2 regions of the Enterococcus saccharolyticus subsp. saccharolyticus genome follow, and region 1 is predicted to be linked to the other one. Evidence: a T-box and tRNA genes for the amino acid it is inferred to sense, from the RefSeq annotation. Region 1 holds a T-box; the other holds one or more tRNA genes.

Region 1 (9,683 bases):
CTAGAGTGGTCAAAGGATGTCAAGACCTGGTAAGGTTCTTCGCGTTGCTTCGAATTAAACCACATGCTCCACCGCTTGTGCGGGCCCCCGTCAATTCCTTTGAGTTTCAACCTTGCGGTCGTACTCCCCAGGCGGAGTGCTTAATGCGTTTGCTGCAGCACTGAAGGGCGGAAACCCTCCAACACTTAGCACTCATCGTTTACGGCGTGGACTACCAGGGTATCTAATCCTGTTCGCTCCCCACGCTTTCGAGCCTCAGCGTCAGTTACAGACCAGAGAGCCGCCTTCGCCACTGGTGTTCCTCCATATATCTACGCATTTCACCGCTACACATGGAATTCCACTCTCCTCTTCTGCACTCAAGTCTCCCAGTTTCCAATGACCCTCCCCGGTTGAGCCGGGGGCTTTCACATCAGACTTAAGAAACCGCCTGCGCTCGCTTTACGCCCAATAAATCCGGACAACGCTTGCCACCTACGTATTACCGCGGCTGCTGGCACGTAGTTAGCCGTGGCTTTCTGGTTAGATACCGTCAAGGGATGAACATTCTCTTCTCATCCTTGTTCTTCTCTAACAACAGAGTTTTACGATCCGAAAACCTTCTTCACTCACGCGGCGTTGCTCGGTCAGACTTTCGTCCATTGCCGAAGATTCCCTACTGCTGCCTCCCGTAGGAGTCTGGGCCGTGTCTCAGTCCCAGTGTGGCCGATCACCCTCTCAGGTCGGCTATGCATCGTTGCCTTGGTGAGCCGTTACCTCACCAACTAGCTAATGCACCGCGGGTCCATCCATCAGTGACGCAAAAGCGCCTTTCAGCTTTCTCTCATGCGAGAAAAAGCGTTATGCGGTATTAGCACCTGTTTCCAAGTGTTATCCCCCTCTGATGGGCAGGTTACCCACGTGTTACTCACCCGTTCGCCACTCCTCTTTTCCAATGAACCGAAGTTCGGCGGAAAAGAAGCGTTCGACTTGCATGTATTAGGCACGCCGCCAGCGTTCGTCCTGAGCCAGGATCAAACTCTCATAAAAAAATTTGAAACAATCTTACGATTGTTAAGCTCATAAAAATTAACTTTGCTAGCTATTTGCTTGCTTGTTGTATAACTTCTACCTCGTAGAAGTGTCCTACACAATTGGTTCGTTTGCTTACTTTGTTCAGTTTTCAAAGGTCTACATTTGCTGTATTAGCAACTTTTAAATCATATCAGATTAACAAATGAATGTCAACTGTTTTATTTAAAAGTTTGTTAAGTAAAATTAAATCACTCAACAGCAACTTAATCATATTAACAAATGAATTGTTATTTGTCAACAACTTTTTTCAATTAATTTAGTTAGTGTATCAACTTATTTAATTGTTTTGTTTTTGACGACTTTGTTATAATATCATTTGTCATTTGCTTCGTCAACTCTTTTTTTCAAAAAAGTTAATGATTTGTTTATCGCTGAGGACATGTAATAATATACCAAGTTTTCCATTATTCGTCAACAGAAAAAACATTGATACAGCAACGTTTCTGATTACATCCCTTTCTTTTATAATCACCTCTGTTTTTGTTCGTTTTTATCTAAAAATATCGAGACTATTTTCTATTTCAACAACGCAATGTTCGTCTTTGTCTTTTGTTCTCTTTTATAATTCCTTATATTCTCTAAAGATTAAGTGGAAATTTATCTATTTTTACTGTTTTTTGATAAAATACAATTAAATACTATTGTTCTATAGGAGGACATTATATGAAAATTTTAGTCGCAGATGATGATAAAGAGATTGTTGAACTGATTAGTATCTACTTACATAATGAAGGATACGAACCAGTAAAAGCTTACGATGGGAAAGAAGCACTATCGAAAGTTCGCACAACACCAGATATTGAACTATTAATCTTGGATATTATGATGCCCGAAGTGGATGGTATGCAAGTTGTAAAAACACTTCGCAAAGAATCACAAATTCCAATCATTATGTTAACTGCCAAAACGACAGACATGGATAAAATTAAAGGATTGGTTGCTGGTGCTGATGACTATGTTACAAAACCTTTTAATCCCTTAGAAGTCATGGCTCGCGTGAAGTCGCTATTACGTCGCACAAAAATGCAAGTTGCTTCTGCCCAACCCGATGTATTAGAAGTCAGTTCGTTGATTATCAATCGTGATTCACATGAAGTAAAGACCATCGATGGGAAAGAGATTCAATTAACTGCTTTAGAATTTGGGATTTTATATTTACTTGCGTCACATCCAAATCGTGTCTTTAGCGCAGATGAAATTTTTGAGCGTGTTTGGAAACAAGAAAGTGTTGTCTCCGCAAAAACAGTTATGGTGCATGTTAGCCATTTACGCGACAAGATTGAAGAAGCAACTGGTGGCGAAAAAATCATTCAAACCGTATGGGGAGTTGGATACAAAATAGATGCAAAATAAAGCAGAAAAAAGAAAACGAATCACGCTTACGTCAAAAGAAATCAGTGAACTGTTTGCCGAAGCTATTATTACGATTATCCTACTGGTGATTGTAAATATTGCTATTTTGATGATTCTTTCTTCTATTGTAACAAACACACCTGCGTTAAATGAAGCAATCTTTGAATCACGTAATAGTTTCGTTGAAAATTTCGACACCGAAATCTTTTTAAGTGGAAAAAATATTTTAGTACCTGTTTTTCTAGTGTTAGACATTGCGTTTTTATATTGGCGTTTAATTCGTCGTTATCGCCAAATGCAACTACGACACATTATTAGTGAACTTCACTATATTGCAGAAGGAAATTATGATCATCGCATTCCGTTTGAATTGCGTGGCGATTTGAATCGTGTTGTAAGTAGTATTAATGGATTAGTGGATAGTACTGTGGCGGCAATTGAAGAAGAAAGAAAGATTGAAAAATCCAAAGACGAACTGATTACCAATGTTAGTCACGATATTCGAACCCCTCTAACCTCTATTATTGGGTATTTAGGATTAATCGAAGATCGACAATATCATTCAGAAGAAGATTTATTAAAATATACCCACACAGCATATGTCAAAGCCAAACAAATGAAATCGCTCGTTGATGATTTGTTCGAATATACTAAAGTCAGACAACCTAGTGTACCAGTCAATCTGATTAAATTTGATATGGTACAACTGGTGGAGCAATTAGCTGCTGATTTTGAATTAGAGGCAAGCAAAAAAGGCATCGAAGTGCAAACAATTGCGCGTCCTGCTCAAATTTTAATGGATGGAGATACGGAAAAATTAGTCCGTGTCTTTAATAACCTATTAACCAATGCTTTAAAATATGGAAAAGGTGCAACGAAAATTGTGATAGATGTCGAAAAAGTGGGAACAGAAGTAGTGATAACTGTTAAAAATAATGGCAAAATGATTCCTAAACGGGCACTTGATTCACTTTTTGATCGCTTTTATCGAGTGGAAGAATCCCGTTCACAAGAAACCGGTGGTACTGGTCTAGGATTAGCTATTGCACAAAGCATTGTTGCTTTACATGGTGGCTACATTTATGCCAAATCATCCCATGCCTGGACAGCATTTATCATTCATCTGCCAGTACATCGGAATAAACTACCGTATCCTAAGAACAACGGTTGACGAAAACACAAAATTCGGCTATGCTAAAACCAATTAAATAAAGAATATGCAAAGAACCTAGTACAAGTTAGTCTGCTTATAGAGAGCTGATGGTTGGTGGAAATCAGTAGTTGTTAATTTGGAATCCAGTTCTTAGATGCGTCTTTTGAAAGAAAGAACCTTCCCTCAGGTTACGAGGTCAAGTGCGGCTATTTGCCGAACTTGGGTGGCACCGCGAACAACTATTTCGTCCCAAGCTATTTTGCTGGGGATGGAATAGTTTTTTTATTTTATTCATATATATAGGAGGAAAAGTGATGTTAGATATTAAAATGATTCGTCAAAATTTCGATACTGTCCAAGAAAAGTTAAAGACACGTGGGATTTCAGAAGAAGTTCTTGCTGAGTTTCTAAAGTTAGATGAAGATCGTCGTAGTTTATTAGTGCAGGTAGAAGACTTAAAGAAATACCGAAATGATGTTTCTGCAGAAATTGCACAATTGAAACGAAATAAAGAAGATGCAGCAGCTAAAATTGCCGAAATGAAAGAAGTTGGTGGCAAAATTAAAGCGTTGGATAGTGAAGTGAACCAAATCGATGAACAATTAAAGGTCATTGCTACGACACTACCAAATATTCCACATGAAAGTACACCAATTGGCAAAGATGAAGATGATAATGTTGAAGTTCGTCGTTGGAGTGAACCAAAAACATTAGATTTTGAAGCAAAACCTCACTGGGAAATTGCGGAAAACTTAGGCATCTTAGATTTTGAACGTGGGGCCAAAGTTTCTGGTAGCCGTTTTGTTTACTATACTGGTTTAGGCGCTCGTTTGGAACGCGCTTTGTATAATTTCATGTTAGACCAACACATCTATGAACATGGTTATACAGAAATGATTACACCTTATGCAGTAAATAGCCAAGCAATGTTTGGTACAGGTCAATTTCCAAAATTTAAAGAAGATGTTTTCCAATTAGAAAATACTGACTTAACGTTAATTCCCACTGCGGAAGTCCCATTAACCAACTACTATAGTAATGAAATTTTAGATCAAGAACAATTACCGATTTATTTCACTGCATTAAGTCCAGCTTTCCGTTCAGAAGCCGGCAGTGCTGGTCGTGATACCCGTGGTTTAATTCGATTGCACCAATTTAATAAAGTAGAAATGGTTAAATTCAGCGATGCGCAACATTCTTATGAAGAATTAGAAAAAATGACTGCAGATGCAGAATCAATTTTACAAAAATTAGACTTGCCTTATCGTGTCATGGCATTGTCAACCGGTGATATGGGCTTCTCTGCTGCGAAAACATATGATTTGGAAGTTTGGATTCCCGCACAAGATACGTACCGCGAAATCAGTTCTTGTTCAAACTGTGAGGATTTCCAAGCGCGTCGTGCCATGATTCGTTACCGCGATGCTGAAAACAAAATCCAATATGCGCATACTTTAAATGGTTCAGGCTTAGCTGTTGGTCGGACAGTTGCTGCTGTTCTAGAAAATTATCAAAATGCCGACGGAAGTGTAACGATTCCAGAAGTATTGGTGCCATATATGGGTGGTTTAACAAAAATCGAAAAATAGACTATTAACCGTAAACGATACTTTCGTTTGCGGTTTTTTCATTGATTGAATATTTTAATCGTGTTACATTGATAATGATTACTTTTTAGAAAAACGAAAGAAGAGAAATTATGACTACAGAAAATAAAGAAAATAGACGCAGCAACCGACACTCAAAACAATCGTTCAATAGCCCTCGTGATTTTTTATGGATTTTCTTTCTGGTTGGCGTACTAATGCTTGTCAGTTATGGTACTTATACTGTATATAACAAAATAAAAGACCATGAATTACAAGAAAACTTAGAAAATCAAACTAGTCAGCTAGTCGCGCAAATTGATACCGAGCTAGAAAAAAATGACCTTCCTAGTGAGAAAAAAGAACATGACAGCAATACTATCAAAGAAATTATTTATCTTCCTAAAGAAACGGAGAAACTCCCTTATAAAAATACGGAAGAACAATTAACACATTTAATGAAACAAGAAAGCAAAAAATTAAAACACCCTAAGCAAGCTGTTGTTGTGGGTTGTGTGGAAAAACAAACACATACCGATCAACTTTCTAGCTACGCATTACATGTAGAAACGTATGATTGGAAAACAAAAGAGCAAACATTCCAAAAAGAACAAGAACGCACTGAAAAAGAAATTTATGTCAATACAGATTCTGGCGAAGAAATTACTGCGAAAGCATTGATTGGTTCTAAAGCCAATTTATTAGGTATTCAACAAGTCATTCAACAAAAATTATTGGATGATGCCGAAAATCCGCAAGAAATTTTAGACGCGGTCTTAGCTCTACCAAGATTTGATTTTAAAGATGCGACTTATACACCCGAACATTTACAAATCAACTTACCAAAAAATGAGACTGGCGTAGATGAAGTGACTCTTGCCTATCGTGATATTCAAGCCTTTATCCAAACAGACTTAGTTGATCCGAATCAATTGGCGGAAGAATCGACTGATTTAGACCCAAATAAAAAATATGTCTCTTTAACCTTTGATGATGGTCCTGGTGCTGAAACCACACCTCGTCTCTTACAAATTTTAGCAGAGAAAAATGTCAAAGCCACTTTCTTTATGTTAGGGCAAATGGCAGAAGAGTTCCCACAAATAGTGAAAGATGTCTATGAACAAGGGCATGAGATTGCAAGTCATTCATATTCACATCCACAATTAAATGCGATTCCAAAAGAAGAATTACTTGAACAAGTTCGCATGACGGATAAAGCCATTTACAATGCAGCAGGGATTTTACCTCGAACATTACGTCCACCATATGGTGCGATTAGTCCTGAATCTGCGGATATCATCGGTAAGCCAATTATTCAATGGGATATCGATTCTTACGATTGGGATTCTAAAAATACAAATGCCGTGATTGATCGTGTGAACCAAACTTCTTTTGAAGGTGGAATTATCTTAATGCATGATATTCATCCTACAACAATTGATGCAGTTGGTACAGTGATTGATAACTTACGTGCACAAGGGTATGAATTTGTGACAACAAGTCAATTACTAGAACAAAAAGAAAAACCATTGTATCAATATTTTGGACAAAAAGACGCTCGTGAAATTTAATAAAAAACCCGTTGATTCCTACGAAAGGAAACAACGGGTTATTTTTTATGATTCGATAGAATAGTTTGGCGCTTCTTTTGTAATTTGGACATCATGTGGATGTGATTCTTTCAGTCCATTTCCACTCATTTGAATGAATTGTGCGTTGTCACGTAGTTCTTTCAAGTTCCCTGCACCAACGTACCCCATTCCAGATTTTAACCCACCAATCATTTGGAAGATAATATCTGCTGCGCTACCTTTATAAGCTACACGTCCTTCGATACCTTCTGGAACTAATTTATTTGCTTCATTGACGCCCCCTTGGAAATAACGGTCGCTTGAACCTTTTTCCATTGCGCCCAATGAACCCATTCCACGGTATGTTTTAAAACGACGTCCTTGGAAGATTTCAAATTCACCTGGAGACTCGTCTGTACCAGCTAACATACTACCTAGCATAACTGCAAATCCACCAGCAGCTAACGCTTTTACGATATCACCAGAATATTTAATCCCACCGTCAGCAATGATTGCTTTGCCATATTGGCGCGCAACTGATGCGGCATCATAAATTGCTGTTAATTGAGGAACCCCAACACCAGCTACGACACGCGTTGTACAGATTGAACCAGGTCCAATACCAACTTTTACTACGTCAACGCCTGCATCATATAAGGCTTTTGTTCCTTCCCCAGTTGCTACGTTTCCAGCAATTAAAGTTGCTTCAGGGAATTCTGCACGAATTTCTTCGATTTTGCGTAACACACCGGCACTGTGTCCATGTGCTGTATCAATCACAATCGCGTCAGCCCCCGCATCTAATAAGGCTTGGGCACGTTCAAACGTATCACTTGTGACACCAACTGCTGCAGCAACTAATAAACGGCCATGTTCATCTTTCGCTGCATTCGGGAACTCAATCACTTTTTCAATATCTTTGATGGTAATTAAGCCACTTAAACGACCTTCTTCATCAACGATTGGTAATTTTTCAATTTTATGTTTTTGTAAGATTTTCTCTGCATCTTTTAAAGATGTTCCAACAGGTGCCGTGACTAAGTCTTCTTTTGTCATTACATCGTAAATTGGAATGTTGTAATCTGTCACAAAACGTAAATCACGGTTTGTCATAATTCCGACGAGTTTGCGGTTTTCCATAGTCTCTACAACAGGAACCCCACTAATACGGTAACGGCTCATTAATTCTTCGGCATCAGCAACTAAATGGTCAGGTGTTAAGAAGAATGGATCAATAATAACACCACTTTCAGAACGTTTTACTTTACGTACTTCATCTGCTTGAGCAGCAATACTCATATTTTTATGAATAACACCTAAACCGCCTTGGCGTGCCATCGCAATCGCCATTTTACTATCTGTTACGGTATCCATACTGGCACTAATAATTGGAATATTCAATTTGATATTCTTCGCTAATTGAACACTCATATCAACATCATTTGGCAATACATGACTTTCAGCGGGTATCAGCAATACATCATCAAAAGTCAATCCTTTTTTCACGAACTTTGTTTCCCAGTTGGACATTTTCGTAACCACTCCTCAAATTTTTTATATTTTAATGAAAATAGCAAAAATTATACCATAAGTCAACTATTCAAAATAAAAAGATAGATTCGCTTAGAAAACAGTAAGAAAAAACGAACAAACTATCTTTTCTTTCTCAGAAATGATCTTTTGTTCGTTTCCTATTATTTTCGTGGTACAGACAAACTTCCCACGATATTGTATTTTTTCTTCAAGTAGTAACGTAATCCAATCGCTACTGCACCGATGACAGCTAAAATAATTGGATCAAGTACGATATTGATAGATGTTGGCAGTAATGATGTTACTGCAATTGTTGCAATCCATAAGAAGAATGAGCCCATTAAGATTAACATAATCTTCCACATTTTCGGACGTTGTGATTTGTCTGCGCCTGGACGTTCATATTGATACATGTATTTGTACATAATATAAAAGACCCAACCACCGACCATCGCCATTGAAATGAACGTGATAATTCCATACACTTGTGCACTATCACGAGCAAAGAGACCCATAATGCCCATCATGATACCGAAAATACCTAAGATTAATAACGTATTATCTAACCACATCATAACAGGTTTTGTTTCTTTGACTTCTTCTGGTTTATTTAAGATTGCTTCTGTTCGTTCAGAAACCGTACCAAACAATTGGCGCGCAGTACGTCCGCCTTTTTGTTCTTTGACTAAAATAGGTAATATTTCGTGTAAAGCAATGGCTTTTTCTTCTTCCGATAAATTCGCTGCTTCTAATGATTTTTTTAAATCAAATATATACTGTTGGTTTCTTTTTGTTAATTGTTTTTCTAATTCACGATTTTCTGAAACATATCCTCGCAGAGTTTCTGGTTCCATGACTCTCGGTTCTCCCTTCGCCTTCCCTAACAACATTTCCACAGGCTATTTTAACATACTAGCTCCTTAGTTTGGTAGCCTTTTAATGCAAAAATCGTTGGTTTATACATTAAAGCGGAATAACATAACATCGCCATCTTGTACAATATATTCTTTTCCTTCTAAACGCACACGTCCAGCTTCTTTAGCAGCTTGCATGTTGCCATATTTATCTAAGTCTTCAAAAGAGACTGTTTCAGCGCGGATAAAACCACGTTCAAAGTCAGAATGGATGATCCCTGCTGCTTGAGGTGCTTTAATTCCTTTACGGAACGTCCATGCACGTACTTCTTGTTCACCAGCTGTAAAGTATGTTGCTAAACCTAATAAATCATATGCCGCGCGAATTAATTGATCCAATCCAGATTCTTCAATTCCTAAAGCTTCCAAGAATTCTACTTTGTCTTCTTCATCTAATTCGGCAATTTCTTCTTCGGCACGTGCACTTACGATAATCACTTCCGCATTTTCACTTTTCGCAAATTCACGAACTTGTTTCACATACTCATTGCTGTCAGCA
Region 2 (9,683 bases), 840 kb from region 1:
AATTTGATGATTTTAAGTAATTTAAAATCTTTAATACCTAAAGCTATCATCTGTTTAATCAGTTTGTTATGGCTGACATTATCGAAAAATCCTTTAATGTCTATATCTACTACATAGTGTAGACCTGCTTGATTAACTAAACTATTAAGTCTTGCTATGGCATGTTTTGTACTTCTATTTGGTCTAAAACCATAACTATGCGGATGAAACTTCGCTTCACATATCGGTTCAAGAACTTGTTTAAGACATTGTTGCACTAATCTGTCAATCATAGATGGAATGCCTAACGGTCTAGTATCACCATTTTCTTTAGGTATGAATACTCGTCTAACTGTATCTGGTTTAAAATTGTTAAGTTTATCTTTCACAATTCTAATGTATTCTTTTAAAGATTCTTTTTTAAAATCTTGAATAGTTATACCGTCAGTTCCAGCGGTTTTACTGCCTGTATTAGATTTAATAATTCTAAAAGCTAATTTAATGTTGTTTTCACTTGCAATAATATCCATAAGGTTTTTAAATTCAACTTGGTTTGATGAATCATTGTACAATCCATCGAAAATATCTTGCATTTGGTAGTATTGATTGTATCTGTATATATTCATTTCGCTGGGCAACCTCCTTTTATAAATCTAGAGGTAGTTGTTTCCCTGTCATACTCGAAAAGCGAAATAGTTTATCAATTAATTAATATCTCATGAAACGACTAGAGCCTATCCCTCCACCACTTATTATCATGGTTTCATTGGTACTGTGACTCCACTCTCACTAGCGTTAAATAACTTATAGATAAAATATCTTTTCGTTATACTTGCCCCTCATATAAGGTTTAAATAGCAATCACTAGCTTTCTACGTTCCGTAATTCCTAGTATTGATAAGACTTAGGTTTCTTCTTTGACCCTGCTTGCATTATACTCTCTTTGTTGAGTATCAGGAATTTCGCTTAGGACATGACTACTTTTCCCTATCAAGCATACCGCATCGGTACTACATAACCATCTCAGGTTATATAACTTCTTCTAGAGCCTTACATTCGAAGATTCGTCAGTGGTGTTGAACCACATTCTAACCATATCCTACCACCGCCCGCCTACTCTATACTTCGGTTCATTTCCCTTAGTATTCGACGACTTCACCCAGCTTCACACATCATATTTTATATGAAACATAATGCATGTGGGATATTAGCGTGGTGTTTCGAGCAAACATGACTGCTCTCATTCCAACCATCAGAATTACAGTTTTCTAACAAGTTATCCCCGATTACCATTTCTGATAATCTTTCAAACTAACGTATCGCACACCCTAAGAAATCCATTTTCAATAACCCAACCGTCTCTACATCGTTCATCGTAAATTGTGTTAACCAGATTTCTTCTGAACCTGCTTGTAACGGCACAAGGTCTACCAATTTATCATCGCTAATGACCACTCCTGCCGCATGGGTTGACACATGGCGTGGCAAACCTTCTAGAGTTTTAGCGACTTGATAAATGCGCGTATTGCGTTCATTTAATTCGACTAATTCTCGTAAAGCTTTCGATTCTTGATACGCCCTGTCTAATGTCATTTTTAACGCATTAGGAATCGCGCGTGACCAACGATTGGCTTCGCTTTGAGACAAACCAAACACACGTCCGACATCGCGTAAAACCATTTTCGCTGCCATCGTCCCAAAAGTCGCAATTTGCGCAACGTGCTCTTGACCATATTTATTTTTTACATATAACAACACTTCTTCTCGGCGATTATCAGGAATATCTAAATCGATATCTGGCATCGTATAGCGTTCTGGATTTAAAAAACGTTCAAACAATAACTGATATTGAATGGGGTCTACATCGGTAATAGATAAGACATACGCCACAAGTGAACCAGCAGCAGATCCTCGTCCAGCACCTGTGACAATTTGTTCTCGATGAGCAAAGGCCATCACATCCCAAATAATTAAAAAATAATCATCAAAGCCCATTTTATGGATGACGGATAGCTCATATTCCAAGCGCTCTTGGTAACGAGCATCTGCTTGTGGAATACGCTCAGATAACAAACGAAAACAAAGCTCACGCAAATAGTTGTCGGCTGATTGATTGTCTAAAGGATAATGAGGCAATAATGTTTGATGAATCGGTAATTCCAATTGGCAATTGTCGGCGATTTTTAGTGTATTTTGCCAAGCTTCTGGAAAATGTTCCGCATACCACGCTTGTTGCTGGTTAGCTGCGCTTAAACTGTGATCGGTCAGCTGTTCAATTTCTTGCCGTAAATCCTCTATTTGAGTGCCCTCTTTAATGCGATGCAAGACATTCACCGCAAAAGCTTCTTCTTTATGCAATGAATTAATTAAATGGTACGCTGCAGGCGCTACTCGTTGTGAAGCAAGCCATTCTTGGACAGGTAAAATAGGTTGTTGATAAGCAATGCCATAAAAGAAGTCATCGTTACCAAACTGTTCTTGAAATGCTTGCAAACGTTTGGTAGCTTGTTGCACATCACTTGAAAACAACACTGTTAACTCATTTTCATTCGGCAATACTGCAATCACATCATCCATGGGTTTGAATGACTCTAATGACACAGCTCCTGTAATCATTTTTTGACTAGAAAGTTTCATTAATTGTTGGTAGCCTGCATAATTTTTAGCGAATAGAAAAATGGCGTGTTCTTGTTCGGTGATTGGTGATTGATACCGCAAGAATAACCCCACAATCCCTTTCATCCCTTCTTTTTGGCAGGCTTGCATAAATTCTAAAGCACCATGTAAATTATCGCTATCGGTCATACCTAATTGTTGATACCCGAGTTGTTTCGCTAGAGTGACGTATTGAGGAATTTTAATCGTACTTTGTAGCAAAGAATACGCCGTCGTTGTCGTTAATTGCGCGGCACGTGTCATATGGATTCCTCCTAAATAATATTCTTTATTGAAAAACGTGAAAATCTTTACAAGTCTTAAAAATGTGGTAAACTAAAAGCAACATTTCAAGTTTGAAAGAAGGTGTAGCAATGCACTACATTGTAACGTTTGTTTGGGCAATCGTGTTAGGTCAAATCGTTGGTTTCCTTGGCGGGGCTTTATCTAAATCTCCTTACGATTTCAAAATGACCTTAATCGCTTCTATTATCGTAGCAATTTTTGTCATCATCATTGGAGAATTTGCCGTACCAAAAGAGAAAAAACAAGCATAAAAAAGACCAGTTACATTTTATTGTAACTGGTTTTTTTTTCTTTTCAACTAATTGTATCTTTTTTCAAATACTTTCTAAAATTAACTAGTGACAAACAAATGTTAAACCCTACAAAGCAACTGGTTACCCAAAACACTGCTGGATAACCCATGCTATGCGCCACTGTAGATCCAACTAAAGGTCCAAGTACTTGACCAAAATTCATAAACATTTGATTGTAACTATAAATTCGACTAACTCCTTCTGGCGGCGAAATTTTACTAATCAAGGTATTAACGGAAGGCATTAACGCCCCTGTTGAAAAACCTAGTAAAAATCGCAACACACCTAATTGAAAAGGTGTTTGAACAAAGCCCATGGGAATAAAGCAAAGTAAAGAAAACACTAGACCACCTAATAAAATTTTATGATTTCCAATTCGATCACCCAATCGGCCCAAAATGGGGGAGGAAATAATGGCAGAGACACCTGCAATCGAAACAATCATCCCACTGACAAACAACACATTTCCCGTATCACCACTTAACTGACGAATATACAACGTTAAAATTGGACTAATGCTTGTAATACCAATTTGTAGAATTAACGAAGTAATAAATAAACCAATCATGACTTGTGAATTTGTCATTTTTTCAAACAATTGCTTCATTGTCAGCATTTCTTGTTTTTCAATCGGTACAAAATCTTCTTTCACCATGAAAATAGTTAATAACGACGTGATAAATAGAACAACTCCGGTAATGATAAAAACATTTTTAATCCCAAAACCTTCAGCAAGAGCACCGCCCATCGAAGGACCAATTAAATTACCTGCAATCGCGCCTGTTGCCAAGGTTCCTAATGCCCAACCACTTTTTTCACGTGGTGCTTGAGAAGCTATCAATGCCGTGGCATTTGGCACATAACCAGATAACACACCTGTAAAGAAACGCATAATTAACAACCAATAAACGTTCGGCACAAACGCTAATGACCCCATTGTTAGTGTCATCCCAATCGATGCCCGAATCATCATCAAACGACGACCTTTTTGATCGGCTAAATTCCCCCAAATGGGTGCAACAATTGCTGCGGCAAATGCCGTTACTGAAATCGCCAACCCTGAGAAAAGCTCAATCTGATTTTTGGGTGCCCCTAACTCCTCAATATATATGGGAATAAAAGGCATAACTAAACTAAAACTCGCTCCTGTAAAGAAACAGCCTATCCAAGAAATTAGTAAATTTCTTTTCCAATCTACTTTCATACACAAACCTTCTTTCTACTCAAATATAGACTATTTTCATGAATTTTCAAACTCATTAAACCGAAATACCGAGAGAAGCGTTCGTTACAAAAAAATTTCATTATTTTTTAACCAATAGAAAAAGGTCGCTCGTTGTTTCCACGAAAAGCTCCCTTTATGATTAAACTTTTTTAATCTCTTACATTTATTATAGAAGTTTAAAGAAAACTCTTCAACCTTCTACTCTTTTAGACAAAAAAACACTCTTCAAAAAAATGAAGAGTGTTGGGTTTTAACCTAATAATGCTAAAATAATAAAATTCAAAATAAACAACGCATTGACAAACCATAAAATTGGTGAGACTTCGTTAGCTTTGCCTTTGACTACTTTAACAATTGCGAAGAAAATGAATCCGACTGCAATTCCATAAGAAATGCTGTAACATAGGCCCATAAAGATTGATGCGAAGAAAGCTGGGACAGCCTCTTCTAAATTAGTCCATTCAATATCTTTAAAGGATGCCATCATCATGACCCCGACTAAAATTAAAGCGGGTGCTGTTGCTTGTGCTGGCACAATCGCAATCAATGGTGAGAATAAACTACTTAAAGCAAATAATCCCGCTACAACAACAGAAGTTAAACCTGTACGCCCGCCAGCACCGATTCCAGCTGCGGATTCAACGAATGTCGTAGTATTTGAGGTACCAAAAATTGCTCCAATAGAAGTAGCTGCAGCATCGGCAAACAATGCACGATCCATTTTTGTGCTAAAACCTTTGCTATCTTCCAAAGCTGCTTCATCTTCTTTAGAGAAAATACCGGTACGGCGACCTGTTCCAATGAAGGTCCCAATCGTATCAAACGTATCTGATAAACTAAACGCAATAATCGTCATCACCACTTGCGGAATTTTAGAAGAGTCACTAAACAAAGATTGCATCCCTTCTGCTCCAAAAGCTGCCCCAAATGTGGTTTTTAATTCACCAATAGAACTACCTAATGAATTAGCTTTCCAATCAATGCTGCTTAAATCAACCACACCCATCAAAATTCCAATAATCGTTGTCCCAACAATTCCTAATAAGACCGCTCCACGAACATTCATCACAACCAAAACAGTCATCAAAACTAAACCAATTAATGACAGCAACACGGGTGCATTATTGAAGTTGGTTAATGCTGGAACAATCCCACCACTCATTGTGACATTTACAGCCTCACCGTTTTCAACAGCAGAACTGGTAATCACATCTGAACTCGCTGAAAAATTTAATAAATTTGCATTTTTAAGACCTACATAAGCAACAAAGATACCAATCCCGCCACCAATAGCATTTTGCATGCTTTCAGGAATCGCACGGATAATCATTTTACGAATTTTAGTAATCGTAATAAAAATGTTAATTAATCCACAAATAAAGACCATCGCTAATGCTTGTTGCCATGTATACCCTAGACCAAACACGACTGTAAACGTGAAAAAAGCATTTAAGCCCATTCCTGGTGCTTGTGCATAAGGCACATTTGCAAATAGTCCCATAATCAAAGTACCGATGATTGATGCAATAATCGTTGCTAAGAACACAGCCTGAAATGGCATACCTGATGCCGATAAAATAGACGGATTAACAAATAAAATATAGCTCATTGCAAAAAAGGTTGTAATCCCCGCGACGAATTCTGTTGATACAGTTGTTTTGTTTTCCTTTAATTTGAAAAACTTTTCCATGATACATCTTCACTCCTAAATATAATTAGACCTCAGAAAGAAAAAAGAAAATAAAGGCAATTTTAAGCTTTCCGCTGAACAATTACTGATTATAGTTAGCCTCAAATGTTTTTTCAACATTTTATTAACAAAATATTTGATAAATATACAAATCGTTCGTGTTTAGCCACTATTTTTTCTCATCACTAGAGAGATAAAACTGTTTTTAAGTGCCGATATTTGTCAAATCGTTAGAATATGTTACACTTTGGGTGAGCATTTCATTAAAGAAAGGAATCCTTTTATGTCTCAAAAATTAATCGCTATCGATTTAGATGGAACAACCTTAAACAGTCAGTCTCTCATTAGCTCCCGAACAGCCGAAGTTTTAGGAAAAGCAATCAAAGCTGGGCACTATGTAAGTATTGCCACTGGACGCCCATTTCGCATGAGCGAACAATTTTATCGTCAATTAAAGCTAGACACGCCGATGGTGAACTTCAATGGCGCACTTGTCCACAAACCTTATCAAAAATGGGAATTTGAACGAGAATTATCTATTGAAAAAGATATTGCTTTTGAAATTTTGGCACAAAAAGAAAAATTAAATTTAGATTTCGTTGCCGCTGAAAACCGTGAAACATTTTTTATCAATGATTTAAATGATTTTGAAGGTCACTTTTTTGCAACAGATAAAGTAACCGAAGCCAACTTATTTTCTAATTTAACAACTAATCCAACTTCGCTATTAATTAAAACGCAACATCAATTTTCAGCACAGGTTTCAGATGCTCTTTCAAAACAATTTGAAAATAAAATTGATGTCCGTACCTGGGGTGGCCCTAACGCCATTTTAGAGATTGTACCTAAAGGCGTGCAAAAAGCGATGTCTGTCTCAGTTATTGCTGATTCCTTACAGATTGATCAAAAAGATGTCATCGCATTTGGTGATGAACATAATGATTTGGAACTACTCGACTACGCAGGTTGGGGTGTGGCTATGAGCAATGGTATCGAACAATTAAAAGGTATTGCTAACGATATCACAAATAAAACGAATGATGAAGATGGTCTCGCAAATTATCTTGAAAAATATCTTGCACTATAACTTGACCGTCAGAGGCTATCCTCGACGGTTTTTTCTTGCTTTTTTTCAAGAAAAGGAAGAAAATAATAACGGCACGGAGAGTTGGCAGAGTGGTAATGCACTGGACTCGAAATCCAGCGAGCCGCGTTAAGCGGTGCACGGGTTCAAATCCCGTACTCTCCTTATACAATACAAAAAAGTTGTCCAACTCAATTCAATAGAAGTCGGACAGCTTTTTTTATTCGTTGTTTTCTTGTTTTTTTGCTTCAATCGCTAAAATAGAATCAATGGTTTGTTGGACAACGGTAATAATTTGCTGACGCGTTGGTTCGATAACACCCGAAGACATCAACGCCGCTACTCCTGTTACAGAAATCCAGATTCCTGTATGCAGTGCTTTTAAGTGTTCTTCTGATAAGTTGGCATATTCTTCGTGATCATGAATCGTGTGACGAAAATGTTCATAGGCTTGGTCATACATCAACTTCCCACCACCGTAGTTATCAATAAATAAAGCAATAAATAACTTCGGACTTTTTTGCGATAAATCAATATAATTAATCGCTAAATCCATCAATTTATCACCTGTATGCTCAACAGAAAAAACTTTCTTCTTTAAATCTTCATAAACTGTTTCAACAAGCGTGTTTTTTAAATCCTGCATATTTTTAAATTCAAGATAAATGGGTTGAGTAGAGACCCCCATTTTCTTTGCCACGTTTCGAGCAGTGAAATTCGTAAATCCATCTTTCGCAATTACTTCATAAGCTGCTTTTAAGATATGTTCACGTGTATATACTTTATGTCGCATAGTAACCCCCCTCATCAAAATTTAATCTGTTAATGTTATTTTAACCGACATTCGCTATTTTTTAAAGGGTTTTTATTAAAAAATTAAAAATCACTTTTTTCATTAAAAAAATGATTCTTTCAAGGTTTACTAACACTCTGTTTTCATTTTAACAAGAGTTTTTTTGTAAATTTTCGGAAAAGACATGAAAGAAAATATTCAAATTTAACCGTTATGTTATTAAATTTAAGCAAACTATTCTTGTAGGTTTCTAAGCAAACGGATAGAATAAAACCATCTTTACAAAACATTTCTATCAAATAAATTAGATAAAGGAGCTTAGAAATGACTGCATCAAAAGAGTTAGTAGTAGAAACCTGTTTGTTGGCTGGAAAAATTATGATGGAAAGTGGTTCGGAGGTCTATCGGGTAGAAGATACGATGAAACGTATCGCCACGAATGCAAATGAACCCAATAGTGTCAGCTATGTGACTGCAACAGGCATCTTTATGGGGCTGCGAAACAGCCACTATACCCAAGTTGAAAATGTTGGTAGTCGATCCATTAATTTAGAAAAAGTTGTTGCAGTCAATCAACTGTCTCGTGAATTTGCCGAACATAAAATTGATTTGCTGACGTTACACAATTCGCTAAAAAAAATTGATTATGAAACACCGATGTTTCCAATTTGGTTACAAATTGTTTGTGCGGGTGTCATGAGTTGTCTATTGATGTATGCTTTCGGTGGTTCCTCTTATGATTTTATAGCAACTTTTATTATTGGTATGATTGGTTTTTCTGCGAATTATTATGCCAATAAAACATTAAAATTACAATTTTTTGATAATTTTTTAGCGTCTTTTATTATTGGCGCCCTTGCGTTATTGTGTGTCAGACTTAACTGGGCAAGTAATGTCGACAACATTATTATTGGCGCTGTGATGCCTTTAGTTCCTGGTGTGGCTATTACAAACTCATTTCGAGATATCCTTGCGGGACATTTAATTAGCGGACTTGCTCGTGGAACAGAAGCTATTATCATTGCCGCCTCCATTGGTGTGGGCATTGCGACTGTTTTTATGCTGTTTGGAGGGGATATTTTATGATGCTTTTCGTTCATATTATAGCTAGCTTTTTTAGTACGGTAGCTTTTGGCGTTCTGACAAATATTCCTCGCCGCGCGCTGTTAGCAAGTGGGATTACAGGTTGTATTGGTTGGCTCATTTATGTAGGGATTCACTCACACGGTGGTGGGTTAGGTGTGGCAAATTTTTTAGCTACTTTTGTAATTGGGTGTTTCAGTATTTTCTTTTCACGTAAAAAACGAATTCCCATGATTATTTTTAATATTCCCAGTTTAGTTCCTCTAGTACCAGGTGGCCCTGCGTATAAAGCTGTGCGTGAATTAGTTTTGGGAAATAACACAGTTGCCTTTGAAAATATTATGATTGTCATGGTCACAGCTGGCAGCATCGCTAGCGCTTTCATGATGACAAGTCTTGTGGAACGAATTATAATAAAGTGGAAAAAAAGTACACTCCATAAAAAGTTTAACAAAAAGATAAATTAACTGAAATTCAGTCTTTGGATGTATGCTTTTTTGATTGTTTGCGATTATAATCAAGATAAATACGGCAAAGGAAGTGTCTATTCATGAGCGTAACAACAACCAAGAAAA

The links. A T-box is a leader RNA that pairs with one kind of tRNA and senses whether it is charged. The one in region 1 lies ahead of serS (serine--tRNA ligase), so its partner is inferred to be a tRNA-Ser.
Region 2: it has a tRNA-Ser gene. The T-box ahead of serS (serine--tRNA ligase) is inferred to sense a tRNA for this amino acid. The anticodon was not compared.

Annotation. Positions count from the first base shown of each region.
Region 1 covers NZ_CP118957.1:2,597,711-2,607,393, forward strand. The annotation lists rRNA gene PYW32_RS13180 (16S ribosomal RNA) at 1-1,029, opposite strand, end outside; gene croR (response regulator transcription factor CroR) at 1,738-2,427, shown strand; gene PYW32_RS13190 (sensor histidine kinase) at 2,417-3,598, shown strand; T-box leader at 3,636-3,835, shown strand; gene serS (serine--tRNA ligase) at 3,895-5,169, shown strand; gene PYW32_RS13200 (polysaccharide deacetylase family protein) at 5,280-6,737, shown strand; gene guaB (IMP dehydrogenase) at 6,783-8,267, opposite strand; gene PYW32_RS13210 (DUF1129 domain-containing protein) at 8,432-9,124, opposite strand; gene ychF (redox-regulated ATPase YchF) at 9,227-9,683, opposite strand, start outside.
Region 2 covers NZ_CP118957.1:810,396-820,078, reverse strand. The annotation lists gene ltrA (group II intron reverse transcriptase/maturase) at 1-605, opposite strand, end outside; gene dnaE (DNA polymerase III subunit alpha) at 1,291-2,898, opposite strand; gene PYW32_RS04320 (YjzD family protein) at 3,009-3,191, shown strand; gene PYW32_RS04315 (multidrug efflux MFS transporter) at 3,235-4,437, opposite strand; gene PYW32_RS04310 (NCS2 family permease) at 4,709-6,148, opposite strand; gene PYW32_RS04305 (Cof-type HAD-IIB family hydrolase) at 6,432-7,235, shown strand; tRNA gene PYW32_RS04300 (tRNA-Ser) at 7,311-7,397, shown strand; gene PYW32_RS04295 (TetR/AcrR family transcriptional regulator) at 7,453-8,025, opposite strand; gene PYW32_RS04290 (threonine/serine exporter family protein) at 8,350-9,111, shown strand; gene PYW32_RS04285 (threonine/serine exporter family protein) at 9,108-9,575, shown strand; gene PYW32_RS04280 (TVP38/TMEM64 family protein) at 9,659-9,683, shown strand, end outside.